4 regions of the Micromonospora sp. NPDC050495 genome follow, and region 4 is predicted to be linked to each of the others. Evidence: riboswitches for the same ligand, from Rfam matches in the RefSeq annotation. Region 4 holds a riboswitch; each other region holds the start of a gene.

Region 1 (7,223 bases), on a different contig from region 4:
CGAGGTCAGCGGCGTCAAGCTGCTGGTCACCGAGCCGAGCCGCTTCGTGCACCGGCAGCTCTGGGTGACCGGTCTGCTCGGTCTCTTCGGCGCTCCGGAGCCCTACTTCGCCGACAGCGGCTCCGAGGTGCTCCCCGGCGCCTGACCCGTCGCGTCGCGCGCCGACCGTCGGGACCGCCCCACCGTTGCCAGCCCGGCCCCGGTACGGCACGATCGTGCCGACCGTCGACGGCGAGGGGGTCCGGCTTGCTCAGCAGCGACAGCTTCAGCTACACCGTGCAGGCCCGCTGCACCCGCGCGGAGGCCCTCGCCCTGCTCGGTGACCTGAGCCGGCAGGGCGAGCTGCATCCGCTGATCATCCGGGTCCGCGAGCTGCCGCCCCGCCCCGGCGCCCTGGCCAGCTACGCGATCACCGACCGGCTGGAACTGGGCCCGCTGCACTTCCCGGTGACCTATCAGGCGGACGTGCTGGTCGCCAACGAGGACGAGGTGGTGACCGTGGCCCGGCAGCAGCCGGCCACCACGGTGCGCAACCACACCCGGCTGCGGGACGAGCCCGACGGGGTGGTGCGCATCGACGTGGAGATCACCCTCTCCGCACCGGCCCCGCTGTTCGGGTACGCCTTCCGGCAGGCCCGGGCCGCGCACCTCGGCCTCGCCAGCCGGCTCGGCGCGACCCTGGAGGGCCGGGCCGCCTGACCCCGGCCCACCGGCCGGCCACAGGTTCGGCCGCCTGACCCCGGCCCGCCGGCCACACCGTCGGGCTACTGGCTCAGGCCCGCCGGCCGGCCGGATCCTCGACCGCCGGGCGCTGCCCGTCGGGGTGGCCCGGGCGCTGCGGCGCCGCCCGTCGGCTGGTGGGTGCGGCGGGCCGCAGCCGCCCCCACGGCTTGTAGGTGGAGAGCACGGTGGCGACGAGCAGCAGCGTGCTGGAGACGGCCGGCGGGACGACCAGATCCACCCGCAGGTGCGGGGACGCCGCGCCGCCGAGCGCGCCGAGGTGCCGGATCCGCGGCGTCAACAGCAGCAGGACCAGCCCGAGCATGACCGTGGTGAGCACCAGCTTCACCAGCACCCAGCGCCAGCGCAGCAGGCCCCACGGGGTGAGCAGCGCGCTGGCCACCCCGACCAGCCAGACCGCCACGCTCAGCGGGGCGAACAGGTAGGTGACCAGCAGCCCGGCGGTGGGGTAGACCACGTCCGGGTCGGCCCCGCGCAGCCCGGCCACGCCCAGGGTGAGCAGCACCAGGTCGGTGCCGAGCCAGCCCAGCGCGGTGACCAGGTGCAGGGTGAGCAGGGCCTTGCGTCCGGTCGGGGAGAGTCGGGTCATGCCGCCGATGCTGCTCCGCCGCCGGCCCGCCGTCGTGGTCCGCCGGACGACACCCGGCGTACGTCCCGGGGCGTAGCGGGGGTCGCGCCGGGGTGGCCCGCCGGGGCGGCGGACCACCCGCGGCGGCTCAGTAGACCGACAGGTGCACGTGGTTGGTGTGGTCGCTGGACGGGTCGCCGTTGCCCCCGCTGTACGCCTTCCACCCGCTGCTGGGCAGCCAGATCTGCCGGAACCAGATCACGTAGAGCACGGCGAGCGCGTCGGCGTTGCGGATGAAGTACGCGGCCAGGTTGTTGCCGTACGTCTTGTCGCCGCCGCTGGCCACCCCGCCGAAGCCGTCCTTCTGTGCGGCGAAGTCGCAGGCCCGGCCCTTGGGGTGTTCGCCCGAGCCGCCGCTGCGGTGACAGGAGACGTAGCGGGTGAACCCGGCCGCCTTGGCCTGCTGCAGGGCGTGCAGGGTGCGCGGGGTGATGCACCCGTCGGCCGGCGTGGGGTCGTTCACGCTGCACGACTCGGACGGCCAGGAGCCGTCGGCGTTGCGGGGCGCCGGTTTCGCGTTCGTCCGGGAGGTGCCCTGCACGCTGCCGCCGTCGGGCCGGGACGCCGACCGGTTGGCGACCTCCAGCGCGTGCTCGGCCTGCTGCTTGCGCTTGGCCATCACCGCGACCTGCTTGCGCTGCTCCTGGATCTCGGCGGCCAGTGCGGCCTGGGTGCGGGTGGCCCGGTCCCGGGCGTCGAGCAGGTCGCGCAGCGCCCGGTCCTCATGCGCGGCGACCTGCTGGAGCGCGGCGGCCCGGTCCATGAAGCCCTCCGGGCTGCTGCTGCCGAGCAGCGCGGACGCGGTGCCGAGCCGGCCGGTCCGGTACGCCACCCCGGCGATCTCGCCGACCTTGGCGTCCCGCAGGTCCAGCTCCGCGCCGATGCCGGCGAGGTCGGCGGTGAGCTGTTTCTGCCGGCTCGTCGAGCGGTTCAGCGCGGTCCGCGCCTCCAGCCAGCCCTTGCTGGCCGCGTCGAGCTGGGCGCGCAGCGCGGGGGTGCCGCCCTCGTCGTCACCGCCCGGGGCGGCGGCGAGCAGGCCGGTCGGGGAAGGGCCGGCGAGCCGGCCGGCGGGGGAAGTCGCCGACGCGGGGGAGGCCGGCACGGTCACGACGCCGAGGGCGAGCGTCGCGACGAGCAGGGCCGCCAACCGGGCGGCCGTCCGTCGTACAGGTGCCATGGATGGCATTCAGGTTCCTTCCGTCAACCGCCGACCGGGTTAGCTGACGGGTTCGGGACGGAAGATCCCTACCGCTGACGCGGATGCACCCCAGGTGCGTGGTTCCCCGGCTCGCCGCGTTCCGGCGATTAGGCGACGGCCACCGCGGGCGCCGGGAGGGCGCCGCCCGGCGGCCGGGACCGAGCCTACCGGCGGTACCCGGTCCCGGCCCGGTAGGCGGGCCGAGCATTCGGGCATAAAGCCGGCATAAGTGCACAATAGCCACTCGGATTTAAGGTTGTCCTCATTACCACTCGACCGAGCCGCACGCGCCCGCCGACGCTCCGGGTTCGATCTGCAACGTGGCGTGATCGATCGAGAAGTCGTCGTGCAGCGCGGTCCGGGCCGCGGCCAGCACCTCGCCCACCTCGGCGCCGGGAGCCATGGTCAGGTGCGCGGAGGCCACCTCCATCCCTGAGGTGAGCGTCCAGACGTGCAGGTCGTGCACCTCGGCCACGCCGGGCACCGCGGCCAGCCGGTCGTGCACGGCGGTCACCTGGAGGTGCTCCGGGGCGGCCTGCACCAGGATGCGCAGCGCGGCCCGTCCGAGCCGCCAGGTGCGCGGCAGGATGAACAGCCCGATCGCCACGGCGACCAGCGGGTCGGCCCACCACCAGTCGGTGACCGCGATGACCAGCGCGGCGCCGATCACGCCGAGCGAGCCGAGCAGGTCGCCGAGTACCTCCAGGTAGGCCCCGCGCAGGTTGATGCTCTCCTGCGCGCCGGCGCGCAGCAGGGCGAACGCCGCGATGTTGGCCAGCAGGCCGAGCACCGCCACGGCGAGCATCGGCCCGGCGAGCACCTCCGGCGGCTCGCCGAACCGGCGTAGCGCCTCGACCAGCACGTAGACGGCGACCGCGCCGAGCAGCACCGCGTTGGCCAGGGCGGCCAGCACCTCCAGCCGGTAGAGCCCGAAGGTGCGCTGCGGATCGGTCCCGGCCCGGCGGGTGGCGGTGATCGCGGCCAGCGCCATTGCGATGCCGAGCACGTCGGTGAACATGTGCCCGGCGTCGGAGAGCAGGGCCAGCGAGCCGGTGCCGAACGCGGCCACGGCCTCGACCAGCATCAGGGCGGTGAGCAGGCCGAGCGCGGCCCACAGCCGGCCCCGATGGCGCTGCGCGGCGTTGGCCACCGCGCCGCTGTGGTCATGACCTCCGCCCACGCCCTTACCCTCTCGTCCCTCGGCCCGGCCGGACTCAATCTATGCTCACATCGCTATGTGTGCAAGTGAATGGCCGGGCCGGGCCCCGGACGGCGGACCGGCCGACGTCAGGCGGCCGGCTCCAGCGTGGTGAGGCGCTGGGTGGCCCGGGAGAGCGCCACGTAGAGGGTCCGCACCCCCGACCCCGGGTCGGCGCGGATCTCGCCCGGCGCGACCAGCACCACCCCGTCGTACTCCATGCCCTTGGCCTGGAGGCTGGTCACCACCTGCAACCGGCCGGCACCGAGCGCGTCCAGCCAGCCGGCCACCTCGTCCCGGCGCGGCACCGGCGTGATCACCCCGACCGTGCCCGCCACCTCGGCCAGCAGATCCCGCGCCGCGGCCACGGTGGCCGCCGGCAGCCCGGCCGCCGGCACCACCCGCTCGACCGGCGCCACCCCGGTGGAGCGCACCGCGCTGGGCAGGGCCAGGTCCGGGTAGAGCCGGCGGATCTCCGCCGCCGCCACCGCGAAGATCTCCGCCGAGTTCCGGTAGTTCGTGGTCAGCTCGTACCGGTACCGGCGGCGCCGGCCCAGCGCCTGGTCGCGGGCGCGGGTCAGCTCCTGCGGATCGCCGATCCAGGCGGTCTGCGCCGGATCGCCCACCACGGTCCAGGAGGCCAGCCGACCGCGCCGGCCGATCATCCGCCACTGCATCGGCGAGACGTCCTGCGACTCGTCGACCACCACGTGCGCGTAGTCGCGGTAGTCCTCCGGGCGCTCCCGGGCGGCGGCCCGGGCCGCCCGCTGCCGGTCGGCGTGCGTGCTCAGCTCACGGACCCCCCCGGCGAGCTGGAACGGGTCGCGCTGGGGTCGCCGCCGCTGCACCGGCTTGCCGAGCAACGCGTCCAACTCGTCCAGGAGCGCGACGTCGGCGATCGTCGGCCCCTCCCCGGCCAGGCTCCGGTACGCCTCGACGAGCAGCCCGATCTCCGCCCCCGACAGCACCCCGCCGGCGTACCGGCGCAGCCGCTCGGGGCGGGCCAGCCAGCCGAGCACGTGCCGGGGATGCAGCCGGGGCCACCACGCCTTGAGGAACTCCCGGAACTCCGGCCGGTCGATGATCTCGTCCTCGAACGCGGGCTGCTCCGGCAGCCGGCCGATGCGCAGCGTGCGGGCCTGCGCGTAGAGGGCGGCCAGCACGGCGTCGAACCCGGCCCGGCGCACCTCGTTGCGGCGCGCCCCGCGCGGCAGCGCCCGGTCCCGGATACCGTCCAGCTCGGCCCGCTCCAGCCGCAGCAGCTCGCCCCGGTAGAGCAGGCGCAACTCGGTGGGTGCGCCCGGCGCCGCGTCCCGGACGGCCCGCTCCAACACCCGGCGCATCCGCAGCGAGCCCTTCACCGCCGCCACCTCCGGCGGGTCGGTACGGGTCGCCGACACGCCCGGGAAGAGCGAGCCGAGCGAGTGCAGGGTGGCGGTCTCCTCGCCGAGCGAGGGCAGCACCGAGGCGATGTACTCGACGAACACGCTCGACGGGCCGACCACCAGGATGCCGCCGCCGGCGTACCGGGAGCGGTCGGAGTAGAGCAGGTACGCGGCCCGGTGCAGGGCCACCGCCGTCTTGCCGGTGCCCGGGCCGCCGGAGACGATCGTCACGCCGTTGCCGGGGGAGCGGATCGCCTCGTCCTGCTCCCGTTGGATGGTGGCCACGATGTCCCGCATGCCCCGGCCGGTGGCCCGGGACAGGGTGGCCAGCAGCGCGCCGTCGCCCACCACCGCCAGCTCCGGCGGCGCCGACTCCGGGTCCAGCAGGTCGTCCTCGATCCGGGTGACCTTCTCCGCCGACGACTGGATGGTGCGCCGGCGCACCACGCCCATCGGCTCGGCCGGGGTGGCCTGGTAGAAGGCCGCCGCCGCCGGAGCCCGCCAGTCCACCACCAGCGTCTCGGCGTTCTCGTCGCGCACCCCGAGCCGCCCCACGTGCAGCACCTGCCCGGTCCGCAGGTCCAGCCGGCCGAAGACCAGCCCCTCGTGCTCGGCGTCGAGCACGTACCGGCGCTGCGCCGCGTGGAAGACCATGGCGTCCCGCTCCACCAGGGCGCCGAAATTGCCGACCCGAGCCAGCCGGTAGCCCTCCCGCTCGGCCTCGGCGGCCGCGCGCCGCAGCTCCGCGAGCCGGGCGTACACCCGGTCGAGATGCCGCTGTTCGACGGCGATCTCCTGTTCCAGGGTGGTCTGGTCGCTCAACGCGGGGGCTCCTGATGGTCACGGGGCGGGCACGGCGGGCTGAATGAGGGTACGGGGCGGCGGTTGAGCGCCCTGCCGGGGCCATGCCGCGCGTGGCGTTCGACCCGTGCCGGATGCCCGTTATCCAGCGGTTCCCACCCGTTCGCGAGGCACCGACGGCCGCTCCGCCGATTCAGGCGGCCAGCGGTCGCTGCGCCGGGCCGGGCGCCGCGGCCAGGACCTGGCCGAGGACGGCGGCGAGCGCGGCGTTGACCGCGTCGGGGCGCTCCATCATGAGCATGTGCCCGGCGCCCGGGCAGACGGTCAGCTCGGTGGTGGGCAGCGCCGCGGCGATCGACTCGGCGCACGGCGGCGGGGTGAGCCGGTCCCGGTCGCCGACCAGGGCGGCGGCCGGCAGCCGGCCCAGCGCGGCCAGGGTCGCCAGCCGGTGCTGGGCGCCGATCGAGGCGCGGAACCCGCCGATCGAGCGGAGCGAGGCGTGCGCCACCGCCGAGGTGACCAGCCGGATGTCGGCCGGGTCGCAGCGGTCCCCGAAGAGCATCCAGCGGATGCTCGGGCGCAGCGCGCGGAGCAGGGCGCGCGGCGGACGCCAGGCGCCGCAGCGGGCCAGCACCCCGGCGCCGGTGGTCTCGGCCAGCCGGATCAGCCGGGCGATGCGCGGGGAGAGCCCGTACGCGGTGTGGGTGTGCCCCTCGGCGGTGGTGGAGACGAACACCAGCCCGGCCGTGCGGGCGGCGAAGTGCTCCGGGTGGCGGTGGGCGTACTCCATCACGGTCATCCCGCCCATCGAGTGCCCCACCAGCACGATCCGCCCGGTGGGGGCCACCTCGTCGACCAGCGCGGCCAGGTCGTCGCCGAGCTGGGCCAGCGTCGCCGTACGCAGCGCCATGCAGCTGGAGCGGCCGTGGCCCCGGGCGTCGTAGGTCACCACCCGGACCCGGCCAGCGAAGCGGGCCCGCAGCTCGGCGAGCTGCCGGTGCCAGCTGCGCCCGTCCAGCGTCCAGCCGTGCAGCAGGATCGCGGTGACCTCGGCGTCGACCGGCCCGGTCGCCTCCACGTGCAGGCGTACGCCGTCGGGAAGCCGTACCTCCAGTTGCTGCCCCATCGCTGAACCTCCCCCGGGCGGCCGGTGTCCTGCGCACCGGGTCAACCCGGCGGTAACGACCGGCTACCCCCCATGACATCACGCCAACCGTGCCGTGGAGAAGATTCCCGACCCGGCCCCGTCCGGCCGGATCGGCGACCACGCTG
Region 2 (7,223 bases), on a different contig from region 4:
GATCGACAAGCAGTGGGAGAAGCTCGAACCCACCATCGAGCAGTTCAACAAGGTCCGGTCCCAGCTCAAGGCCAACCAGAAGAAGTCGGCCGACCTGCAGAAGAAGATGGTGCCGCTGGAGCTGGAGTCGGCGCTGGCGATGAACAAGGTCGGCGACATCGCCTCGCGCTACTACATGCAGGGCCCGTCGCAGGAGATGGGCGCGCTGCTGGTGAGCACCAAGCCCGGTACCCTCGCCGAGCAACTGGTCATCCTCGACCGGCTCGCCCAGGAGCAGCACCGCCAGATCGCCGGCGTGCTCGCCGTGCGCGACAAGTACAACGCGCAGAAGCAGAAGCTGGATCAGCTGATCGCCACCGAGAAGAAGCAGCAGGCCGACCTGTCCGCGAAGCGGAAGCAGATCGACGCCGAGATCAAGCGGCTGACGAAGATGCTGCCGGTGACCTCGATCCGGCCGGCGGGCTGCCCGAAGATCGACGGGGTGGTCAGCAGCGCCGCGCGTACCGCGATCAAGACCGCCTGCGCCCAGGTCGGTGACCCGTACGTCTGGGGTGCCACCGGCCCGAACTCGTTCGACTGCTCCGGTCTCACCCAGTACGCGTACAAGGCGGCGGGCATCTCGCTCACCCACTTCACCGGCGCGCAGTGGAACGAGGGCCGCCACGTGTCCCGCTCCGACGCCAGGCCCGGTGACCTCGTCTTCTTCGGCAGCGACCTGCACCACGTCGGGCTCTATCTCGGCAACGGGGTGATGGTGCACGCCCCACGGACGGGCAAACCGGTCCAGGTGTCGAGCATCAGCACGATGCCGATCGCCGGCTTCGTCCGGGTGTACTGACCCGAGTTCTTCCGGCCACGCGAAGGCCCCCGGTCCAGGCGGACCGGGGGCCTTCGTTCGTATCGGCGGGAGTTACATCGGCGCGCCGACCGCGCCCGGCAGGATCAGCACGTCGTCGAGGTTGACGAACATGATCCGGTGGCCGAACTGGACCTGCACGTACTTGTTCTCGCCCCGGACGACCGTCCAGTCACCCGGCGCGGAGCCGTCGAAGGTGACGGCCCGGTAGTACTCGCCCGGCAGCACGCCACCGACCGCGTACCGCTGGCCCGCCGCGAAGGTGTACTGCAGCGGCGCGATGGTCTGGTACGGCACGCCGGCCGGGTACGCCGCCTGCTCCGGGTAGGCCCGCCCGTAGACCGGGATGGTGGCCTTGCCCGGCTTCGGGGCCACCACGAAGCCGTTCGCCCACTTGGCGGTCGGTGCGGAGGCCGGGTTCCAGAACCAGGCCTTCTGGCCGAGGTACCAGATCGCCGTCCAGTCGCCCTGGATGCCGGCGAGGGCGTACGTCTGACCGGCGGACGCGCGGGCGCCGTGGTCGGAGATGTACATGGTGTCCGGGGTGCCGTTCGGGCGCAGCCCGAGGTCGTTCACCAGCGGCGCGTCCGGGCTGGGCGCGGTGCGCAGGATGACCGAGGACGAGCCGCGCAGCGGGCAGGGCACGGCCGGCGGGGTCGGCTTCGGCACCCCGGGCGGCTGCTGGTTGCAACCGGTGAACGCCGGCTGGTTGGTGGCGTAGTCCGGGTCGATGGTGACCAGGCCGGTGTGCGGCGTGCCGGTGCCCCGGAACGGCGCCTTCATCAGGTCGAAGTAGTGCGACCAGTCCCAGTACGGACCCGGGTCCCAGTGCATCCCGGCGACGTTGCCGGGCAGGATGCCGGGCACGTTGTCGTGCCCGATGATGTGCTGCCGGTCCAGCGGGATCTGGAAGCGCAGGGCCAGGTGGCGGACCAGCTTGGCCGAGGCCCGGTACATCGCCTCGGTGTACCAGGTGCCGTGACCGGCGAAGCCCTCGTGCTCGATGCCGATGGACTTGGCGTTGACGTACCAGTTGCCGGCGTGCCAGCCGACGTTCTTGGCCTTGATGTGCTGGGCCACGTAGCCGTCCACCGAGCGCAGCGTGTAGTGCCAGCCGAGGTAGGTCGGGTCCTGCACCAGCTTCACGCTCGGGCCGAAGTAGCCCTCGGTGTCGTGGATGACGATGTATTCGATCTTCTGCTGGGCCGGCCGGTTGGCGAGGTCGTAGTTGCCGTAGTCGCCGGCGCCCGGGCCGTACTGCTCGTAGGGGGCTGGGATCCACTCGCAGGCGAGCCGGACCGGGCACTCCAGCCCGTCCGGCCGCTCGGCGCGGCGCAGCCCCAGCTTGTGCAGGCTGGACTCGTCGGGTGTCAGCGCGGTGGCGGCGAGGGTCACCCGCTGGCCGTCGTCGGTGGTCCGGCTGGCGCCCTGGCCGAGTTGGTCGTAGACCTCGTCGGCGAAGGCCGCCGCGGCGTCCTCGGTGTCCGCGCCGGAGTAGCGGGCCACCGCGCCGTACCAGGCCGCCGGGTCGCTGCCGGCGCCGACCGGCCCACCAAGTGCCTTCTGGTACGAGGCCAGCAGCGCCGCCCCGCCCCGGATGTTGGCGGCGGCGTCGGTGCGCAGCGTCTCCTCGGCGAGGCCGGTGAGCGCCGCGGCGGTGTCGAGCGTCTGCAGGGATGCCCGGGGCAGCACGTCGCCGGTGGGCGCGGCGGCGGTGGCCGGGTCGAGGGTGAGCGGGCGGGAGTCGTCGCCGCGCGGGTCCTCGTTCTCGTCCACGTGCGCGCTGGACGGGGTGGAGGCGACCTGCTCGGCGTCGGTCAGGTGCATCGGCCCGTAGCCGCCGCTGGTGCTGGGCTGGCCCGGGTGGGTGTCCCAGCGGGACTCCAGATATGAGACGCCGAGCAGGACGCTCTGCGGCACGCCGTACGTGTCGGCCGCGGCGGCGTACTGCTGCTGCCGGTCGCTGGTGTCGGTGTCGGCCGGCGCGGCGGAGACCGGGCCGGTGGTGGCGAGGGCGGTGGCTGCCGCGACGGCCGCGGCCAGCAGTATCCGTCTGCCCGACGGTGGGGGTGAGAGGTGCATCGAACCTCCAGACAGGGATGGGGGTCACTGCGTCCTCACCCTCACTCCGGACCCGGTCCGTGGTCAATACCTTTCCCTCAGGTAATCCACACTGAAAAAATTCTTCGGGTGACCGGCCAATTACGTACGGAGTGTCACGGCGTCTCGGGTTGCGGATTGATAACGGCGATCTCTACTCTGGTCAATCGTCGGCCGCGAGTCTCATCGCCCAACCCGGACGGTGACGGTCGGACACCGCCGAGTCGCCTCCGGGCGAGCCGGGGAACCAGGTAACCGGGGTGAATCCGCAGCCACGCTGCGGTAGGGCGGCTCCCTTCCCGCCCGAACCCGTCAGCTAACCCGGTAGGCGGTCGGACAGAAGGAGTACGGAGCCCGGTGGCACACCATGCCCCGCGGCCACCGTCGATCCGGTCGGACGACCGGTCGACGGCTGCGCCGCGTTCACGCTGGTCCCGCTGCACCACCGCCCTCGCCGCCCTGGCCGGCACCGCCGTCATCCTGACCGGCGGCGCCACGGCGGCCCATGCCGACCCCTCGGTCGCCGAGATCGAAGCCCAGATCGACCGGGACTGGAACAAGCTCGAACCGATCATCGAACAGGTCAACGCCACCCGCGAGGACCTCGCCGCCAAGCGCGCGCAGGCCGCCGCGCTGGCCAAGCAGATCGCCCCGTTGCAGGCCCAGGTCGACCGTGCCCTCGGGCAGGTCGGTGGGCTGGCCGCCAACGCGTACAAGGGCGACACCATCTCCACCGTGAACGCGCTGCTGGGCAGCCGCTCGCCGGGTGAGGTGGTCGACAGCCTGGAAATGCTCGACCGCTTCGCGCACCGCCAGCAGCAGCAGGTGCAGGCCGTCGCCGACCTGCGCGACCAGTTGGCCGCCAAGAAGCGGCCGCTGGACGAGATGATCACCAAGCTGGCCCGCACCGAGGCCCAGCTTGCCGCGAAGAAGAAGCAGATCGACGCCGAGATCGTCCGGCTGCAGAAGCTGCGGCTGAAGGTCTACGGCAACGGCGGCGGCGGTCCGCTGCGCCCGGCGCCCTGCCCCGCCGGCTACCCGGGTGGCCCCGCCGGGGTGGCGGTCAAGTTCGCCTGCGCCCAGATCGGCAAGATCTACGTCTGGGGTACCGCCGGCCCGGACCACTACGACTGCTCCGGCCTCACCATGGCGGCCTGGGCCAAGGCCGGCGTCTCGCTGCCGCACAACGCCCGCCAGCAGCACGACGTCACCGCCCGGGTGAGCCGCAGCCAGCTGCGCGCCGGCGACCTGGTCTTCTACTACAGCGACCTGCACCACGTCGGGATGTACGTGGGCAACGGCTGGGTGGTGCACGCCTCCCAGTCCGGCAAGCCCATCACCATGAAACGCGTCGACGACGGCCAGATCAACAGCTACGGCCGCCCCGGCTGAGGGGTGCGGCGGGGCCCCTTCCTGACGCCTTCGGCGCGGGTGGGGGCCCGGCCGGCGCCGGCGGTGCGGTCAGCGGGTCGGCCAGACCCGCCAGTTCTGCCAGGATCGGCTCGGGGTCGGCCCGCGCTGCCCCTGGTAGCGCGATCCGTACACCGCCGAGCCGTACGGGTGCTCGGCCGGCGAGGAGAGCCGGAAGATGCAGAGCTGGCCGATCTTCATGCCGGGCCAGAGGGTGATCGGCAGGTTCGCCACGTTGGAGAGCTCCAGCGTGACGTGTCCGGAGAAGCCCGGGTCGATGAAGCCCGCCGTCGAGTGGGTGAGCAGCCCGAGCCGGCCCAGGCTGGACTTCCCCTCCAGTCGGCCGGCGAGCTGGTCGCCGAGCGAGATGACCTCGAGCGTCGAGGCGAGCACGAACTCGCCCGGATGCAGCACGAACGGCTCACCCTCGGGCACCTCCACCATCGACGTCAGGTCGTCCTGCTGGATCGACGGGTCGATGTGCGTGTAGAGGTGGTTGTTGAACACCCGGAAGAGCCGGTCCAGGCGTACGTCGATGCTGGACGGTTGCACCAGCGTGGGCTCGAACGGCTCCAACGCCAGCGTGCCTGCCTTGATCTCGGAGACCAGATCCCGGTCGGAGAGCAGCATCGGAACACCTTAGCGACCCGTACGGGTGACCTGCGTGTCGGACTACATCTTCGTACACCTGTTCGATAGAATGTCCGCATGGCTTCCTGGTCCGAATTCGCCGCCGACGAGCCCCGCCTCGCCGACGAGATCCGCCTTCTCCTGCAGCAGTACGGGCCGGGTTTCGGCTACCTCGCCACCGTCCGCGCCGACGGTGGGCCGCGGGTCCACCCGGTCTCCCCGGTGATCACCGACGACGGGCTCTACTGCTTCGTCATCGACTCGCCCAAGCGCCGCGACCTCGAACGCGACGGTCGCTACGCGCTGCACTCCTTCCCGCCGGAGGAGAGCGACGACGAGGCGTACGTGGCCGGCCGGGCCCGCGTGGTGGACGACCCGGCGACCGTGGCCCGGCTGGCCGCCCTCGGCCGGGCCGCCCCGCAGGTCGACTGGCGGCTCTTCGAGTTCAGCGTCGACGTGGCGATGCTGACCCGGCGCGACCAGGCGAGCCCGCCGAGCGCCGGCCGGCCGCAGGTGCGGGTCTGGCTCGACCCGACGGCCGCGCGCCCGGCCCGCCGTACCGTCGTCGCGGCCGAGGGTCGGCGCGGCCGGCACGGCTTCGACACCCGCCGCTCGGCCGCCTGACCCCCGACACGCCGGTGCCGGCCCCGTCCGAGGACGGAGCCGGCATCGGCGTGTGGTGTGGGAGTGGTCAGGCCGCGCGGTAGGCGTTCCACGCGGTCAGCATCCGGCTCGCCTGGCCAGCGGTGAACTGGTACATGCACGAGTCGTAGGTGTAGTCCATAAAGTTGGTGATCGGGTCCTTGCCGGTGGCGGTGCAGGTGTCCCGGCCGGTCGGGCACTCGAAGGCCGGCGAGGCCTCGACCGGGGTGTCGGAGACGCTGTCACCCGAGCCCGAGCAGCCGCCCTGGAAGGTGTGGTAGAGGTTCAGCCAGTGGCCCACCTCGTGGGTGCCGGTGTCGCCCTGGTTGTAGTTGGTGGCGGTGCCGCCCGGCAGCGACTCGCTCAGCGCGACCACGCCGTCCATGCTGTTCAGCTTCCGCTGCGGGAAGGTGGCCCAGCCGAGCAGGTCGTCGCTCAGCTCGCCCAGGTAGAGGTTGAGCGTGTTCTTGCCGCCCTCGCGCAGCGAGGTCTTCATCTGCCGCTCCGCCGAGGAGCCCTCGACGATCGGGTACCACGCGGCGTTGGTGACGTGGTGCACCTTGGTGAGCTGGAAGCTGAAGGCGGTCGCGGCGCCGCCGGTGCCCCCGCTGTACGCCGTGTTCAGCACGGAGATCTGCTGGGTCACCATCGAGTCCGGGATGTTGCCTCCGGCCCGGGTGCTGTCCCGCTGGATGACGTGCACGACGACCGGGATGGTCACGGTGGCCAGCGGGGTGGCCGCGGCGCCGGTCCGGAAGTTGGCCCGCTCGCGCAGCGCGGCGGCGAGGTCGGCCTCGCGGTCACGGACCTGCTTGGCGGTCAGCTCGTTCGGGTCCAGTTTGGCGTGCCCACCCTTGGCGACGCGGGCGTTCGAGTGCGAGTCGGCCGGCTCGGCGCAGGAGCCGGACGGGGCGGCCGAGAAGGCCGAAGCTGCGGGGACGACGCCGACCGCGGCGGTGCTGAGCAGCAGCGCGAGGGTCGTCGACGCGACGCCGGCGGTACGCCGGGTCAGCAGGTTGGGACGAAGGCCCATGAGCCCACCTCTTTCTGGCGGCATGACAGGGGGTATGTCACGCCGTGTCGGAGAACGTGGAGGAGACGTTACAACCGATCGACGGATTTGAGAATGACCATATGTTGCCGTGGGGCAACTTCTTGCTGCGCCGCACCTGGCCGGGCGTTGCGGGACGATGTCGGGACGGTTGCCGGACCGGCGTGCCGCCGCCACCGGGGTACCTGGGTGCACGGGGGAGGTGACCTCAGGTACAGTGGTGCCGCCTGCGGGTGTAGTTCAATGGCAGAACATCAGCTTCCCAAGCTGACAGTGCGGGTTCGATTCCCGTCACCCGCTCCACGCGAAAGGCCCTGGTCAGGACGTCGGTCCTGGCCAGGGCCTTCGACGTTGCTGGGGCCGGCAGCGCCCGGCGCTCACCGCCTGGGCGACGGCCCGATCCGCCGCGCCGGAGACTGGATCGACTTTGGCCACGACGATGCGGGCGATCCCAAATGGTCGGATCAAGCTACGGCCTTCTACGTCGCGATTGCGCCGTTCGTTCGCTCGGGAGTCGTCCATATCGAGGGCGAA
Region 3 (7,223 bases), on a different contig from region 4:
CGGCGCGCAGGGCGGTGGTGGCGGACATCCTTCTCCCCGTACGGTCTTCGGTCGTCGGTCGTCGGTCACGGTCGGTGGTCGGACCGGGGCATCCTCGCGGTGCCGCCACCCGGGCCCCGGACGGATCGGGCGGCGTGGCACCGAGTGTGCCAAGCGGGCGGCGCGGGTGCCGGACAGGCGGTCCGCGCGCAGCGCGCCGGGCCGGCGAGGTGCCGGCCCGGCGTCGCGGTAGTGGCGTTGGTCAGCTCTTGAAGGCGTCCTTGATCTTCTCACCGGCCTGCTTGAGGTCGGCCTTGGACTGGTCGTTGCGGCCCTCGGCCTCGAGGCGCTCGTTGTCGGTCGCCCGGCCGACGCCCTCCTTCACCTTGCCGGCGGTGTTCTCGGTCGCGTTGCCGATCTTGTCGTCGTAACCCATCGGAACCTCCACTCAGCATGACGTCCTGACGAGATGGAGGTACCCCGTCGCCGGTCGGCTCAACCACGGCCGCTCACCGAGGGTGAACGAACCGGGCTCAGCCGACCGGTCGGAAGCCGCGCAGCCGGAGACTGTTGGCCACCACGAAGACCGACGAGAAGGCCATCGCGGCGCCGGCGATCATCGGGTTGAGCAGGCCGGCGGCGGCCAGCGGCAGGGCGGCCAGGTTGTAGGCGAAGGCCCAGAACAGGTTGCCCTTGATGATGGCCAGCGTGCGCCGGGAGAGCCGGATGGCGTCCACCGCCGCCATCAGGTCGCCGCGGACCAGGGTCAGGTCGGACGCCTCGATCGCCACGTCGGTGCCGGTGCCCATGGCCAGTCCGAGGTCGGCCTGGGCCAGCGCGGCGGCGTCGTTGACGCCGTCACCGACCATGGCCACCGTCCGACCCTGCGCCTGGAGCCGGCGCACCGCGTCGACCTTGTCGGCGGGCAGCACCTCGGCGATCACCTGGTCGATGCCGACCTCGGCGGCCACCGCCTGCGCCACGGTGGCGTTGTCGCCGGTGAGCAGCACCGGGGTCAGCCCGAGCTCGCGCAGCCGGGCGACCGCCGCGCGGCTGGTCGGCTTGACCGCGTCGGCCACCGCGAGCACGCCGCGGGCCCGGCCGTCCCAGCCGGCCAGGACCGCCGTCCGCCCGGCGGCCGCCGCGTCGGTCGCCGCTTGCACGATCTCCTCGGGTACGTCGAGTCCGCGCTCCCGCAGCAGCCGCAGCCGCCCGACCACCACCTCCCGGCCCTCGACGGTCCCGGTGACGCCGAGCCCTTCCGCGTTGGCGAAGCCGCCGACCGCCGGCAGGGCGCCCCGCTCGGCGGCGCCGTCGGCGACGGCCCGGGCGATGGGGTGCTCGGAGGCGGCCTCCAGCGCCCCGGCCAGCCGGAGCAGTTCGTCGGCGTCCTGGCCGGCCGCCGGCAGCACGTCGACCAGGGTCATCCGGCCGGTGGTGACGGTGCCGGTCTTGTCCAGCACGACGGTGTCCACCCGGCGGGTCGACTCCAGCACCTCCGGCCCCTTGATCAGGATGCCGAGCTGGGCGCCGCGCCCGGTGCCGACCAGCAGCGCGGTCGGGGTGGCCAGGCCGAGGGCACAGGGGCAGGCGATGATCAGCACGGCCACCGCGGCGGTGAACGCGGCGGTCGCCCCTTCGCCGGTGCCGAGCCACCAGCCGAGGGTGCCCACCGCCAGGGCGATCACGATCGGCACGAACACCCCGGAGATCCGGTCGGCGAGCCGCTGCACGGCCGCCTTGCCGGTCTGTGCCTGCTCCACGAGCCGGGCCATCTGGGCGAGCTGGGTGTCCGCGCCGACCCGGGTGGCCCGGACCACCAGCCGGCCCCCGGCGTTGACGGTGGCGCCGACGACGGTGGCGCCCGGCCCGACCTCCACCGGCACCGACTCGCCGGTGAGCATGCTGGCGTCGACGGCGGAGGTGCCGTCCTCGACCACGCCGTCGGTGGCGACCTTCTCGCCGGGGCGGACCACGAACCGGTCCCCGACGGCGAGCTGGTCCACCGGGATCCGGGTCTCCCGGTCGCCGCGCAGCACCGCGACGTCCTTGACGCCCAGCTCCAGCAGGGCGCGCAGGGCCGCGCCGGCGGTCCGCTTCGAGCGGGCCTCGAAGTAGCGGCCGGCGAGGAGGAAGACGGTCACGCCGGCCGCCGCCTCCAGGTAGATGTTGCCGGCCCCGCCGCCGCGGCTGATGTCGAATTCGAACGGGTGCACCATCCCGGGAATCCCGGCGTCGCCGAGGAAGAGCGCCCAGAGTGACCAGCCGAACGCGGCCAGCGTGCCGAGCGAGACCAGGGTGTCCATGGTCGCGGCGCCGTGCCGGAGGTTGATCGCGGCGGCCCGGTGGAACGGCAGCCCGCCGTAGACCACGACCGGGGCGGCCAGGGTCAGCGACAGCCACTGCCAGTAGTCGAACTGCCAGGCCGGGACCATGGCGAGCACGATCACCGGCACGGTCAGCACGGCCGACACCCACAGCCGGGTACGCAGTCCGCGCAGCTCGTCCACCGGCGCGGCCGCCTCGGCGGCGGCCTGCGCGGGCGGCGGCGGTACGACGGCCGTGTAGCCGGTCTTCTCCACGGTGGCGATCAGGTCGGCCGGGGTGATCTGGTCGGCGTACCGAACGGTGGCCTTCTCGGTGGCGTAGTTGACGGTCGCCTCGACGCCGTCCATCCGGTTGAGCTTCTTCTCGATCCGGGCGGCGCAGGAGGCGCAGGTCATCCCGCCGATCGCCAGCTCGATCCGGTTCGGCGCGACCGGCAGCGACTTCGCGGTCGAGGTCATCGCGGCACCTCCTGTCAGCTGTGTCCGTGACCGGGGACGCCGTGTCCGGCGTCCGGGGTGGGTGCGGTTGTCGTGGCCGGCGTGGCCGGCGGCGGGACGTCACCGGCCACGACCGTGAACTCGGCGGTGTGCACCGCGTCGTCGTGCCGGAAGTCCAGGTAGAGACGGTACGTACCGATCGAGGGCAGCTCGGTGGTGAAGCTCACCGCCGGTCCGGCCGGGGTCGTCCCGTCGCCGGGCGCGCCCTCCGGGTGCACGTGCAGGTACGCCAGGTCGCCCTGGCGCAGCGCGACCAGGTGCCCGTACGCCCCGAGGTAGGGCTGGAGGTCGGTGACCGGGCGGCCGTCCCGGGTCACGGTCAGGGTGAGCCGGCCGGCCTGGCCGGGCTGTGGCGTGCCGGCCAGCGTGACGGTGTAGCCGTCGACGGTGCTGCTGGTCGCGGGGGCGGGCAGCGGGTGCTCCACCAGCGGGCCAGGGACGGTCATGTCGACGCCGAGCGTCAGCGGCTCGACGCCGCTCGGGGTGAAGTCCGCGAACGCCCGCCAGACGCCGGGCCCGGCGAGCGGCGAGGCGACCCGCCAGGTGCCGTCGCCGGTCAGCTCGGGGTGCACGTGCCGGAAGCCGGAGAGGTCGCGGCGGGCGACGATCAGGTGCATCCGCTTGTCGTGGGCGACGTCGTAGCGGGTGACCGGCCGGCCGTCCGGGCCGGTGATCCGGAAGGCGAACTCGCGGGTGGGGGCGCTCACCGGTTGCAGCGTGTAGCCGCGGTCGGCGACGAGCAGCCCGCCGGGCAGGTGGTCGGTGGACGGCTCGGCGTGGCCGTCGCCGTGGTCGGCCGCGGTGGGGTCGTGCGCGGGGTCGGTGGCGTCGTGGCGGGTCTCGGCGGCGGGCGCGACGGGGCCGGTCAGGTGACCGACCCCGTACGCCGCGCCGAACACCGCCGCGAGGCCGAGGGCGAAGCCGCTCAGCTTCGTCGCCGTGTTCATCGGGGTACCTCGGTTTCTCGGGGTCCGCCGGCCGTCACGCCGGGACGAGGTCGTAACCGGCCTCGTCGACGGCGGCACGGACGGCGTCCGGGTCCAGCGGGCTCTCGCTGTTGACGGTGACCCGGCCGGTGGCCAGGTCGACCTGGACGTCGGTGACGCCCGGGATCGCGCCCACCTCGGTGCTGACCGAGTTGACGCAGTGCCCGCAGGTCATGCCCTGCACCTGGTACGTGGTGGTGACCATGTCGAAACTCCTTCCCGCACCCCTATCCTATACCCCCCAGGGGTAGGAGAGGGATGGACCGCGGCCCGTCCGGGCTGTTACCGATACCCGGTGTGGGTATTCCCACGACCGGACCGTACCATACCCCCGAGGGGTACGCTATCCTCGACGTCATGACCGCACCGACGACCCCGACCCGGGGCTACACCGCCAGCAAGGATCAGCTGCTCGCGCGGCTCCGCCGCATCGAGGGCCAGGTCCGCGGCATCGAGAAGATGGTCGAGGACGACCGCTACTGCATCGACGTGCTGACCCAGATCTCGGCGATCCAGGCCGCCCTGGACAAGGTCGGCCTCGGCCTGCTCGACGGCCACGCCCGGCACTGCATGCACGAGGGCGCCGCCGAGGGGCGCGCCGACGAGATGGCGACCGAGATGATGGCCGCCGTCGGCCGGCTGATGAAGCGGGGCTGAGGTCGGGACTTCCGGCCCCGATCCCGGGTCGACCGGCCCGCCCGCCCGGGGCCGGGCCCGCCGTACGGTCGAGGTGGCGACCGGAGCCGGCGTCACCTCGCCGGACCGGCCGACCCTCGGGACGGACGGGAGGGCGGCCAGATGATGTGGAACGGCCCGATGATGGGCTTGATGTGGATCTGGCCCCTGCTGGGGCTGGTGGTGCTGGGCACGCTGGTGTGGCTGGTGTTCCGGCTCACCGATCCGGCGGGCGCCGCGCGCGCCTCCGCGGCGGCCCGGCGCATCCTCGACGAACGGTACGCCCGGGGCGAGATCGACGAGGAGGAGTACCGCCGCCGGCGCGCCGGCCTCGCCTGACGCCCGTCCCGCTGCCGGGCCACGCGTGCCCCGGACGGTGCGGTGGAACACCGGCCGGCATGACGCCACTCCGCAGCGTGACGACGGATGTCAAACGCGACGCTGGTCACGCAGGGCCACGACGAAATAGGGCTTCTGGTCGGCTTCCGGACGTAGATCCCCGCCCGGACTCTCAGGTAACCTCGCTGCCGGTCACCGCTGAAGGCGCGAACCGGCGCCTGCGGTACCGCCGCCCAATCGCCCGCGGGCGAGCCGGGGAACCAGGTACATGGGGTGAGTCCGCGTCAGCGGTAGGGGCCGCTTCCGTCCCGAACCCGTCAGCTAACCCGGTCGGCGGCCGACGGAAGGGAAGACTGTGACGGCACCCCTGCGCCGCTGGATCACACCGCTGGTGACCGTGCTCGCCGCGCTCGCCATCGTCGCCGGCCCCACCCCGGCCCTGGCCGCGCCCGCCACCCCCACCCCCTCGGGGCACGAGGAGGACGACGACCCGCCGCTCATCACCGAGGCGATCGAGTCGGCGAACCGGCAGTACGTCCAGGCGAAGACCAAGCTGGCGAAGTCGCAGCAACGCCAGCGCCAGCTGGCCGGCGAGGTGAAGGCGGCGCAGGACGAGCTGGAGGCGCTGCGGCCCCAGGTCAGCGCCATCGCCGCGCAGTCCTACCGGACCGGCCGGATCGGCGCCATGGCGATGCTGCTGGAGAGCCGGTCGCCGGACTCGTTCGTGCAGCGCGCCGCCGGCCTGGACGAGCTGAACCTGGTCAACGCGCAGAAGCTCGCCGCGATCAACACCGCCAAGACCCGGGCCGAGCAGGCCAAGCTCGCGCTCGACGCCGAGGTGCGCGAGCAGCAGAAGCTGACCAACGCGATGGCCCGGGAGAAGGCCGCGGCGGAGAAGGCGCTGAAGCTGGTCGGCGGGCTCGGCTTCACCGGCGGCCTGGTCTCGGCCACCTCCCGGGTGGCCGCGATCGGCCCGGGCCGGACCGCCGACGGCGACTGGAAGTCCGAGTCGTGCAGCGAGAACGACCCGACCACCTCCGGCTGCATCACGCCGCGCACCCTGCACGCCTACAAGGAGGTCAAGAAGGCCGGCTTCAACCGCTTCGTGGGCTGCTACCGGCCCGGCGGGCCGTGGGAGCACCCCAAGGGCCGGGCCTGCGACTGGTCGCTGCAGAAGAGCGGCTTCTCCCCCTGGCACAACAACGACATGCGGATGTACGGCAACAACGTGGCCGCGTTCCTGATCCGCAACGCCGACCGGCTCGGCATCTACTACGTCATCTGGAACCGGCAGATCTGGTTCCCGGCGACGGGCTGGAAGTCGTACAGCGGGCCGTCCAACCACACCGACCACGTGCACATGTCGCTGCTCTGAGTCCGTACGCGCCGAACGGGCCGTCCCCGCGACCACGCGGGACGGCCCGTTCGTCTGTTCGAGGGCGTCAGCCGGCGACGGCGGTGGGCGCCGGATCCGCGGCGCCGGCCGGCGCGGGCACGGCCGGGCCGGGAGCACCCGCCGGCACCTCCGCCACGGTGCGCACCTCGCCCGCGCCGAGCCGGTACGACATGCCGACCACCGCGCAGCGCCCGGCGGCCACCCGCTCGGCGAGCACCGCCGAGTTGGCGACCAGGGCCTCCACGGTCTGCGCGATGTGGATGTCGACGATCCCGTCGATGTCCGTCACGCCCTCCCGCAGCGCCCGGCGCAGGCTCGGCACCACCGCGTCCACCACGGCGCCGAGGTGACCGGGCGGGGTGGCGCCGGTGGCCGTGGCCTCCCGGGCGGCCTGCACCGCGCCGCAGGAGTCGTGGCCGAGCACCACCACCAGCGGCGTGCCCAGCACGGTGACCGCGTACTCGACGCTGCCGAGGACCTCGGGACCGGTGGTGTGGCCGGCGGTCCGGACCACGAAGAGGTCGCCGAGCCCGCGATCGAAGATGATCTCGGCGGCGAGCCGGGAGTCGGAGCAGCCGACGATCACCGCGAACGGGTGCTGCCCGTCGGCGACGAGGGCCCGATGGTCGGCGTCCTGGTTCGGGTGCCGGGGGGCGCCGGTGACGAACCGGTTGTTCCCGGCCTGCAGCTCGGCGAGCGCTCGCTCAGGAGTGGTCGGCGTCAATACACTCACCTCGTCCTCGGCGCAAAAGACCTGGTCAGCCCGGCCGGCGGCGGAGGCGGCCTCGCCGACCACAGTCACACGCAGCCGAACGCCCGTCAAGGTATACGTGATACAGACTTCATACGTCCGGAGGTACTTGACCGGCCGCCGCGACGCGTCCACGCCGCCCGCCCCGCTCGCCCGACGGCCCGGATCGGCGCTGCCGGGCCCTACCATGACCACCATGTCGACCACACCTGGCGCGCCCGGGAGCGCCCGGAACTGGACCTTCCTCACCAACCACGGGCACGTCCTGCTGG
Region 4 (7,223 bases):
GTGTCGCCCCACTGCCGCAGCGCGGCGAGCACCGGCAGCAGGTCCCGGCCCTTCGGGGTGAGCAGGTACTCGTCGCGGGTGCGCTGGCCCGGCTGGCGGTAGGGCCGCCGTTCGAGCAGCCCGTCGGCGACGAGCTGCTTGAGCCGGGCGGCGGCCACCGGCTCGCTGACCCCGGCCCGGTGGGCGAAGTCGTCGAAGCGCCGGGTGCCCAGCGACGCCTCCCGCAGCAGCAGCAGTGTGGTCCGGTTGCCGACCACGTCCAGCGCCGCCGCGATCGAGCAGTTGGCGGTGGTCCAGGTGCCACGCTGGGCGAGCAGGTCCGTCATGCCGGCGACGCTACCCGAGCTGACTTAGGAAAACCAAAGCCAGCTAGCTCACACCGGAAAAGGGGAATAGCGGCGGGGGAGACCCGCGGGCTCAGAGCTGGCCGGCGAAGAAGCCGTACCGGGCGAGCGGCTCGACGATCTCCCGTTCCTCGTACGACAGGTGCGACAGCAGGGTGTCGGTGAGCAGGTCCACCGCCTCCTGCAGCGCGGTGAAGTCGCCCGGGTGGTGGATCAACTCCACCAGGGCCCGGTCCACCCCCTCGACCACCCCGTGGATCACCACGTGCTCCTCGGTCAGCCGGTCCAGCACCGGGCCCAGCCCGGCGTCCGCGCGGCGCAGGTGCGGGAAGATCGAGTTGTCCTCGAGGCCGTGGTGCTGGGTCACCACCGTGCAGTACGCGGCGCAGTACGCCCCGAGCGTCCAGTTGTTCTGTCGCATGGTCATCTCGTTCAGCGCGGCCCGGGCCGCACCCGCCGAGACCGCCCCGCGCCGCACCTGTTCCAGCAGGTCACGCACCTGACCCAGCTCCTGCCGCAGGTGGTCGTGCACGTCCACCAGATGCTGGCCGGCCGCCTGCCCGCGCACCGTGTAGCGCTGGCCGGCCGGCGCCGGCGGGGCCGCCGGGCGGGCGCTCTCGTCCCAGAGCCGCCGCGCGCTCAGCCGTACCCCCGGATCGGGGGTGGGGGTGACCGCCAGGGCGGTCGTCTCCCCGGCCGCGACGGCCGCCCGCTCCTGGGCCACCGCCTCGGCGCGGTCGCCCGGCGCGGCCCGCTCGGCACCGACCAGCTCGCGCACGGCGGGCGCCACCTCCTGGCCGAACAGCTGGATCGCGCGGGGATCGTCGCTGCCGAGGATGAACGTGGCGATGCCGTGCTCCAGCGCGAGCCCGGCCAACTCGTCGACCCACTGCTCGGGCGGTCCGGCCAGGAAGCCCGTCGACGAGCGGGCGAAGCTGCCGTTGACGTTGAGCAGCCGGCGTACCGCCGCCGGCTCCCGCCCGGCGGCCTCGGCGCCCTCGTCGATGAGCGCGTTGAGGCCCGGCAGCTCCGCCGGGCCCTTCGGCAGGTACGACAGCGACGGCAACCAGCCGTCCGCGGCCCGCCCGACCAGCCGCAGCATCCGGGGCTTGTACGCGCCGACCCAGATCTGCACCGGGTGCGCCGGGGCGGGACCGCGCTTCGCGCCCACCACCCGGTAGTGCTCACCCTCGACCCGGACCATGCCGCGCCGCTCGGTGTCCCACACCTCGCGGATCACCCGAATCGCCTCGTCCAGGGCGGCCACCGCCTGCCCGGGGCGGAGCCGCCGGCCGCCGGCCGCCTCGATTGCCTCCCAGAACGCCCCGGCGCCCAGCCCCAGCTCGATCCGGCCGTCGGTGAGCAGATCCAGGCTGGCCACGCTGCGGGCCAGCACCACCGGCTGGCGCAGCGGCAGGTTCAGCACGTTGCCGGCCAGCCGGACCCGGCTGGTCGCGGCGGCCACGAACGAGATCAGCGTCCAGGTGTCCAGGAAGCCCGGCTGGTAGGGGTGGTCCTGGAAGGTGACCAGGTCCAGCCCGCTCTGCTCGCAGAGCTTGGCCAGCGCCACCACCTGCTCCGGCCGCCCGGCCCCGGGGGTGAGGAAGCCGCCGAAGTGCAGTTCGTGTCCGTGGTCGGTCATGTCCGTCCCGCCGCCTCGTGCCGATCTTGTGTCAACCCCGCTCACGGTAGTCCGCCGGGGCGCCGGTCCGTCCGCTGGTTCCGGAACCCGAACGGATCGTTCACAGTGAATGGCTGCCGGCATAGGCTGCCGGTGAACGGCCCAGTGTTCCTCCGGAAGGAGCGACCCGTGATCCGTCACCGCCACCGCGCCCGCCCGCTCGCCCTCGCCCTGTTCCTGTGCGCGGTCATCGCGCTGGCCGGGCCGGTGCCGGCCGGCGCCGCCGCCCTGCCGTACCAGGACCCGTCGCTGCCGGTCGCCACCCGCGTCGCCGACCTGCTGTCCCGGATGACGCTCGACGAGAAGATCGGCCAGATGACCCAGGCCGAACGCGGCTCGGTCACCGCCGCCGACCTCACCACCTACCGGCTCGGCTCAATCCTCTCCGGCGGCGGCTCGGCGCCCACCCCGAACACCGCCACGGCGTGGGCCGACATGTACGACGGCTTCCAGCGGGGCGCGCTCGCCACGCCGCTGGGCATCCCGATGATCTACGGGGTGGACGCCGTGCACGGCCACAACAACGTGTACGGCGCGACCATCTTCCCGCACAACATCGGGCTCGGGGCCACCCGCGACCCCGCCCTGGTGCAGCAGATCGGCCAGGCCGTCGCCGAGGAGATCGCCGGCACCGGGGTGGACTGGGACTTCGCCCCCTGCCTCTGCGTCGCCCGCAACGATCGGTGGGGCCGCACGTACGAGTCGTTCGGCGAGACTCCGGACCTGCCGTCGAGCTTGTCCACACTGGTCACCGGGCTGCAGGGCGCCAACCTCGGCGGGCCGACCTCGGTGCTCGCCACCGCCAAGCACTACGTCGGCGACGGCGGCACCACCGGCGGCGACGACCAGGGCGACACCGTGCTCAGCGAGGCCGACCTGCGGGCCATCCACCTGCCGCCGTTCCAGGCCGCCGTGCAGCGCGGCGTGGGCTCGGTGATGATCTCCTACAGCAGCTGGAACGGGGTGAAGCTGCACGGCAACCGCTACCTGATCACCACCGTCCTCAAGGGAGAGCTCGGCTTCTCCGGCTTCGTCGTCTCGGACTGGAACGGCATCGACCAGATCGACGGCGCCGCCGGATTCACCGCGGCCGAGGTCAGCGCCGCGATCAACGCGGGCATCGACATGGTGATGGTGCCCACGGCCTGGAAGACCTTCCTGAGCACGCTGCGCGCCGAGGTGCAGAACGGGCACGTGCCGATGAGCCGGATCGACGACGCCAACCGGCGCATCCTCACCAAGAAGTTCGAGCTTGGGCTCTTCGAGCGGCCGTACACCGACCGGAGCTGGACCCCGACCGTGGGCAGCGCGACGCACCGGGCACTGGCCCGGCAGGCGGTACGCCAGTCCCAGGTGTTGCTGAAGAACGCCGGCGGCGTACTGCCGCTGGCCCGGGACAACAACAAGATCTTCGTGGCCGGCAAGAGCGCCGACAACATCGGCAACGCCAGCGGTGGCTGGACCATCTCCTGGCAGGGTTCGTCGGGCCCGGTCACCCCCGGCACCAGCATCCTGCAGGGCATCCGCTCCGCCGCGGGTCCGACCACGACGGTCACCTACAACCAGCGGGGCACCGGCATCGACCGCACCTACCGGGCCGCGATCGCGGTGGTCGGGGAGACGCCGTACGCCGAGGGGCAGGGCGACCGGACCAGCGGCATGAGCCTGGACCGCGACGACCTGCGCACCATCGCCACGCTGCGCAACGCAGGCGTGCCGGTGATCGTGGTGCTGGTCTCCGGCCGGCCGCTGGACATCGCCGCCGAACTGCCCAGGTGGGACGCGCTGCTGGCCGCCTGGCTGCCCGGCACCGAGGGCGCCGGCGTTGCCGATGTCCTCTTCGGCGGGTACGCACCGACCGGGAAACTGCCGATGACCTGGATGAACTCGGTCAGCCAGCAGCCGATCAACGCCGGCGACGGGCAGGTCCCGCTCTTCCCGCAGGGATTCGGCCTGACGTACTGACCGGACGCGCGCGGGCCGACGTGGACGGCCACTGTGGGTGATGGTGTCGCGTTGTAGGGCACGTCGGCCCCGCCCGCAACCCGGGGCGTCCGCCCGTCGCTCGGCCGGGTGAAGAACTTCACAAGAAGTGGGCGATCGTCCCAAAGCGTTCCTAACGTCGTATCCGTTCGCGATCGCGGACACCACGGGCCGGCAACGCCTAATCCCGCCGCCGGCCCGGTGGTACCTGACCTCAGGCGGGAGCGGGGGACCCACACGTTCCTCGGTGCTCGACACCTCGGGGTGAAGCCGCCCACCGGCGGCCGGGCTCCTCGGCCCGAACCCGACAGCTCACCTCGTCGGCGTGGAGGAAACCATGGCAACTGAACATCTCGCCCGTCATCACCGCGCCGGCGCCCGCCGGATCGCCGTCGGCGCGCTCGTCGCCGGCGCGGCCACCGGCGCCGCGGCCCTGCTCGGGCCCGCCGCGCCGGCCAGCGCGTCCAGCGTGAACTGGGACGCCATCGCGCAGTGCGAGTCCGGCGGCAACTGGCACATCAACACCGGCAACGGCTACTACGGCGGGCTCCAGTTCTCCCGGGGCACCTGGAACGGCTACGGCGGGCAGAAGTACGCCAGCCGCGCCGACCTGGCCAGCCGCGGCGAGCAGATCGCCGTCGCGGAGAAGGTGCTCCGCGGGCAGGGCATCGGCGCCTGGCCGGTCTGCGGCAAGAAGGGCGGCTCGACGAAGCACCACGCCGCCAAGGACTCGACCACGTCGTCGCCGCGGGCCACCGGCAAGAAGTCCGCGCGCGGGGACCAGCCGGCCACCCGCAGCCACCGGCGCACCGCGCCGGGCACCGGCGCCACCGGCGGCTACCTGGTGCGGCCCGGCGACACCCTCTCGGAGATCGCCGAGGCGAAGGACGTCGCCGGTGGGTGGCACGCCCTCTACGCCCGCAACCGGGACGTGGTCGGCACCGACCCCGGCCTGATCTTCCCGGGCCAGCGGCTGCGCCTGCGCTGACCGGCCGGCGGCCGCCGGGCCACCGGGCCGGTCCACCGCTCCCCCCACGAACGCCCGGCCGGGTCTCCGGCCGGGCGTTCGGCTCCCCGGCGGCCGGCGCGACACGCCGGTGCCGACCGGGTCCGGGCTGATCGCGTGCCGGCGTACGGCTCGCGGCGGTGCGTGCCGCCGTGGTGTCGGTGCTGGTTGCTATCGTCACGGTGCTCCGGAAAGACGTGAAGAAAGCGCGGTTATGACCAACGACCCGTTCTCCGCGGCCGCGAGCCTGGACGAGTTGCTCACCCGGACCCAGCAGACGCTGTCCGCGATGCGCTCGCGGGCCGTCGAGCACGCCGACGGCGACCCGGCGGAGCTGCTGCGCGCGGAGGGCGCCGCGGCCGGCGGCCGGGTCCGGGCGGTGGCCGTCCAGGGTGGCCGGTTGGAGTCGGTGACGGTCGATCCGGCGCTGGCCGACGAGGGGTGGGAGACCGTCTGCCGGCACGTCGTGGCCGCGGTCAACGCCGCGCTCGCCGGGCTCGACGCCCGGGTCGCCGCCTCCGCCCAGGCCGACGTGGACGCCCTCGCCGCGCGGCTCGGTGACCTGCCCGAGCGCTCGGCGCGGCGGATGGAGCTGTTCGGCCGGGCCATGGAGGGCGCGGCGGCCCGGCTCAACCGCGACCCGGGCCGGCAGACGCGCACCCGCCGCCCGGCCTGATCCCCGACGACCCACCTGCCCTCACCGACCGGCGGCCGCACGTGGCGCGGCCGCCGGGGCACGTGACGCACCGCCCGGCCGCCGCACGTGGCGCAGCCGCCGGGGCACGTGACGCACTGCCGGCCGCCGGCGGACACGCAGCGGCCGGCCGTCGGGAGGACGACGACCGGCCGCTGACAGGTGTCGGTCAGCTCAGGTTGAGCGCCGTGTCGTCCACGACGAAGGAGGTCTGCAGGGAGCTGTCCTCCACGCCGGTGAACGAGATGGTGGCGGTGGTGCCGGCCAGCGACGAGACGTCGAAGGAGCGCTGGACGTAACCGGACGCCTTGTTGAGGTTGGAGTAGGTGGCCAGGGTGGTGCTACCGGCCTTCACGGTCAGCTTGTCGTACGCGGTGCTCGTGGTGGACTCCGCGCTGTCGATGTGCAGCCAGAAGGTCAGCGTCGCCCGGCAACCCGCGGGGATCGTCACCGATTGCGACAGCGTGTCGGTGTGCGACGAGCCGTAGCCGTCCAGCCAGGCCTTGTACGAGCCACTGCGCGCGGCCTGCCCGGAGTCGGTGGTGATGACCCCGGAGCTCGCCGACCAGTTCACGTTGCCGGACTCGAAGCCGGGGTTGACCAGCTTCTGGCCGGAGCAGCCGCCCGGCGCCGGGGTGGTGGTGCTCGGCGTCGGCGTGGGGGTGCCGCCGGAGCAGGTCGGCTCACCGGACTGCGCCGGCACGCTGATCGCGGTCCAGGCCGCCTTCACGGCGTTGAACTGGGTGCAGCTGCTCGGGTAGAGGTTCTTCGCCGCCTGCAGCGTCCAGACCCGGTACTTCAGGTACGACGACGACGAGGTCTTCAGCAGCATCGCGTTGTACATGATCTTGATGGCGGTCTGGATCCCGAGGCCGGTGACCGTGCTGCCGTTGCAGGTCGAGCTGGTCGGCTGGCCGTTGGTCGGGTTGCTGCCGTTGGCGAGCAGGTAGAACCAGTGGTTGCCCGGGCCGGCCGCGGCGTGCACCTCGGTGCTCGGGATGCTGCTGGAGTAGCAGTTCGGGTCGCCCAGCGCCGACGGGTTGTACATGTTGCGGATCGGGCCGCTGCCCACCAGGTTGACCTTCTCGCCGACCAGGAAGTCCGGCGCGTCGTAGCTGGCCGGCTCGTTGGCGTACCACTCGGTGGCCGCGCCGAACGTGTCGGCGACGAACTCCTGGGTGCCGCCGCCGGAGATGCCGCCCGGGGTGTGGTCGTCGATGCCGTGGCCGATCTCGTGCGCGACCACGTCCAGCGAGCCGATCCAGCCGCCGGCGGTGTTCTTGCCGATCTGCACCTGGGTGCCGTCGTAGTAGGCGTTCTGGTCGTTCAGGCCGACCCGGATCGGCCAGTAGCCGCCGTTGCCGTCGGCGCCGTTGCGGCCGAGCCACGCGGAGAGCATCTTGCCCTCGGTCTGCGCGCCGAAGAACGCGTCGACGCAGCCGGTCTCCTTGTTGGACGCGGTGCCGTTGCCCCACACGTCGTCCGAGCCGCTGAACGTGGTGTTGTTGGCGGCGT

Evidence for each region. A riboswitch is a leader RNA that binds a small molecule or an ion and turns the genes downstream of it on or off. The one in region 4 is predicted to bind cyclic di-AMP.
Region 1: another riboswitch for cyclic di-AMP. It lies ahead of AB0I11_RS30255 (hypothetical protein); the one in region 4 lies ahead of AB0I11_RS25155 (transglycosylase family protein).
Region 2: another riboswitch for cyclic di-AMP. It lies ahead of AB0I11_RS00445 (C40 family peptidase); the one in region 4 lies ahead of AB0I11_RS25155 (transglycosylase family protein).
Region 3: another riboswitch for cyclic di-AMP. It lies ahead of AB0I11_RS02875 (hypothetical protein); the one in region 4 lies ahead of AB0I11_RS25155 (transglycosylase family protein).

The regions. Positions count from the first base shown of each region.
Region 1 covers NZ_JBFAJK010000054.1:1,303-8,525, forward strand. The annotation lists gene AB0I11_RS30240 (STAS domain-containing protein) at 1-145, shown strand, start outside; gene AB0I11_RS30245 (SRPBCC family protein) at 247-699, shown strand; gene AB0I11_RS30250 (hypothetical protein) at 773-1,330, opposite strand; gene AB0I11_RS30255 (hypothetical protein) at 1,458-2,546, opposite strand; cyclic di-AMP (ydaO/yuaA leader) riboswitch at 2,559-2,691, opposite strand; gene AB0I11_RS30260 (cation diffusion facilitator family transporter) at 2,833-3,747, opposite strand; gene AB0I11_RS30265 (AAA family ATPase) at 3,855-5,972, opposite strand; gene AB0I11_RS30270 (alpha/beta hydrolase) at 6,145-7,077, opposite strand.
Region 2 covers NZ_JBFAJK010000001.1:93,053-100,275, forward strand. The annotation lists gene AB0I11_RS00435 (NlpC/P60 family protein) at 1-838, shown strand, start outside; gene AB0I11_RS00440 (peptidoglycan recognition family protein) at 911-2,938, opposite strand; cyclic di-AMP (ydaO/yuaA leader) riboswitch at 3,164-3,301, shown strand; gene AB0I11_RS00445 (C40 family peptidase) at 3,314-4,348, shown strand; gene dcd (dCTP deaminase) at 4,418-4,996, opposite strand; gene AB0I11_RS00455 (pyridoxamine 5'-phosphate oxidase family protein) at 5,075-5,620, shown strand; gene AB0I11_RS00460 (zinc metalloprotease) at 5,688-6,671, opposite strand; tRNA gene AB0I11_RS00465 (tRNA-Gly) at 6,919-6,992, shown strand; gene AB0I11_RS00470 (hypothetical protein) at 7,041-7,223, shown strand, end outside.
Region 3 covers NZ_JBFAJK010000001.1:587,508-594,730, reverse strand. The annotation lists gene AB0I11_RS02910 (hypothetical protein) at 1-28, opposite strand, end outside; gene AB0I11_RS02905 (CsbD family protein) at 242-415, opposite strand; gene AB0I11_RS02900 (heavy metal translocating P-type ATPase) at 513-2,765, opposite strand; gene AB0I11_RS02895 (hypothetical protein) at 2,780-3,751, opposite strand; gene AB0I11_RS02890 (cation transporter) at 3,786-3,995, opposite strand; gene AB0I11_RS02885 (metal-sensitive transcriptional regulator) at 4,148-4,447, shown strand; gene AB0I11_RS02880 (SHOCT domain-containing protein) at 4,619-4,804, shown strand; cyclic di-AMP (ydaO/yuaA leader) riboswitch at 5,025-5,156, shown strand; gene AB0I11_RS02875 (hypothetical protein) at 5,160-6,179, shown strand; gene AB0I11_RS02870 (carbonic anhydrase) at 6,247-6,924, opposite strand; gene AB0I11_RS02865 (MarR family winged helix-turn-helix transcriptional regulator) at 7,139-7,223, shown strand, end outside.
Region 4 covers NZ_JBFAJK010000032.1:46,594-53,816, forward strand. The annotation lists gene AB0I11_RS25140 (helix-turn-helix domain-containing protein) at 1-326, opposite strand, end outside; gene AB0I11_RS25145 (LLM class flavin-dependent oxidoreductase) at 418-1,986, opposite strand; gene AB0I11_RS25150 (glycoside hydrolase family 3 N-terminal domain-containing protein) at 2,155-3,990, shown strand; cyclic di-AMP (ydaO/yuaA leader) riboswitch at 4,177-4,349, shown strand; gene AB0I11_RS25155 (transglycosylase family protein) at 4,346-4,996, shown strand; gene AB0I11_RS25160 (YbaB/EbfC family nucleoid-associated protein) at 5,229-5,690, shown strand; gene AB0I11_RS25165 (M4 family metallopeptidase) at 5,878-7,223, opposite strand, start outside.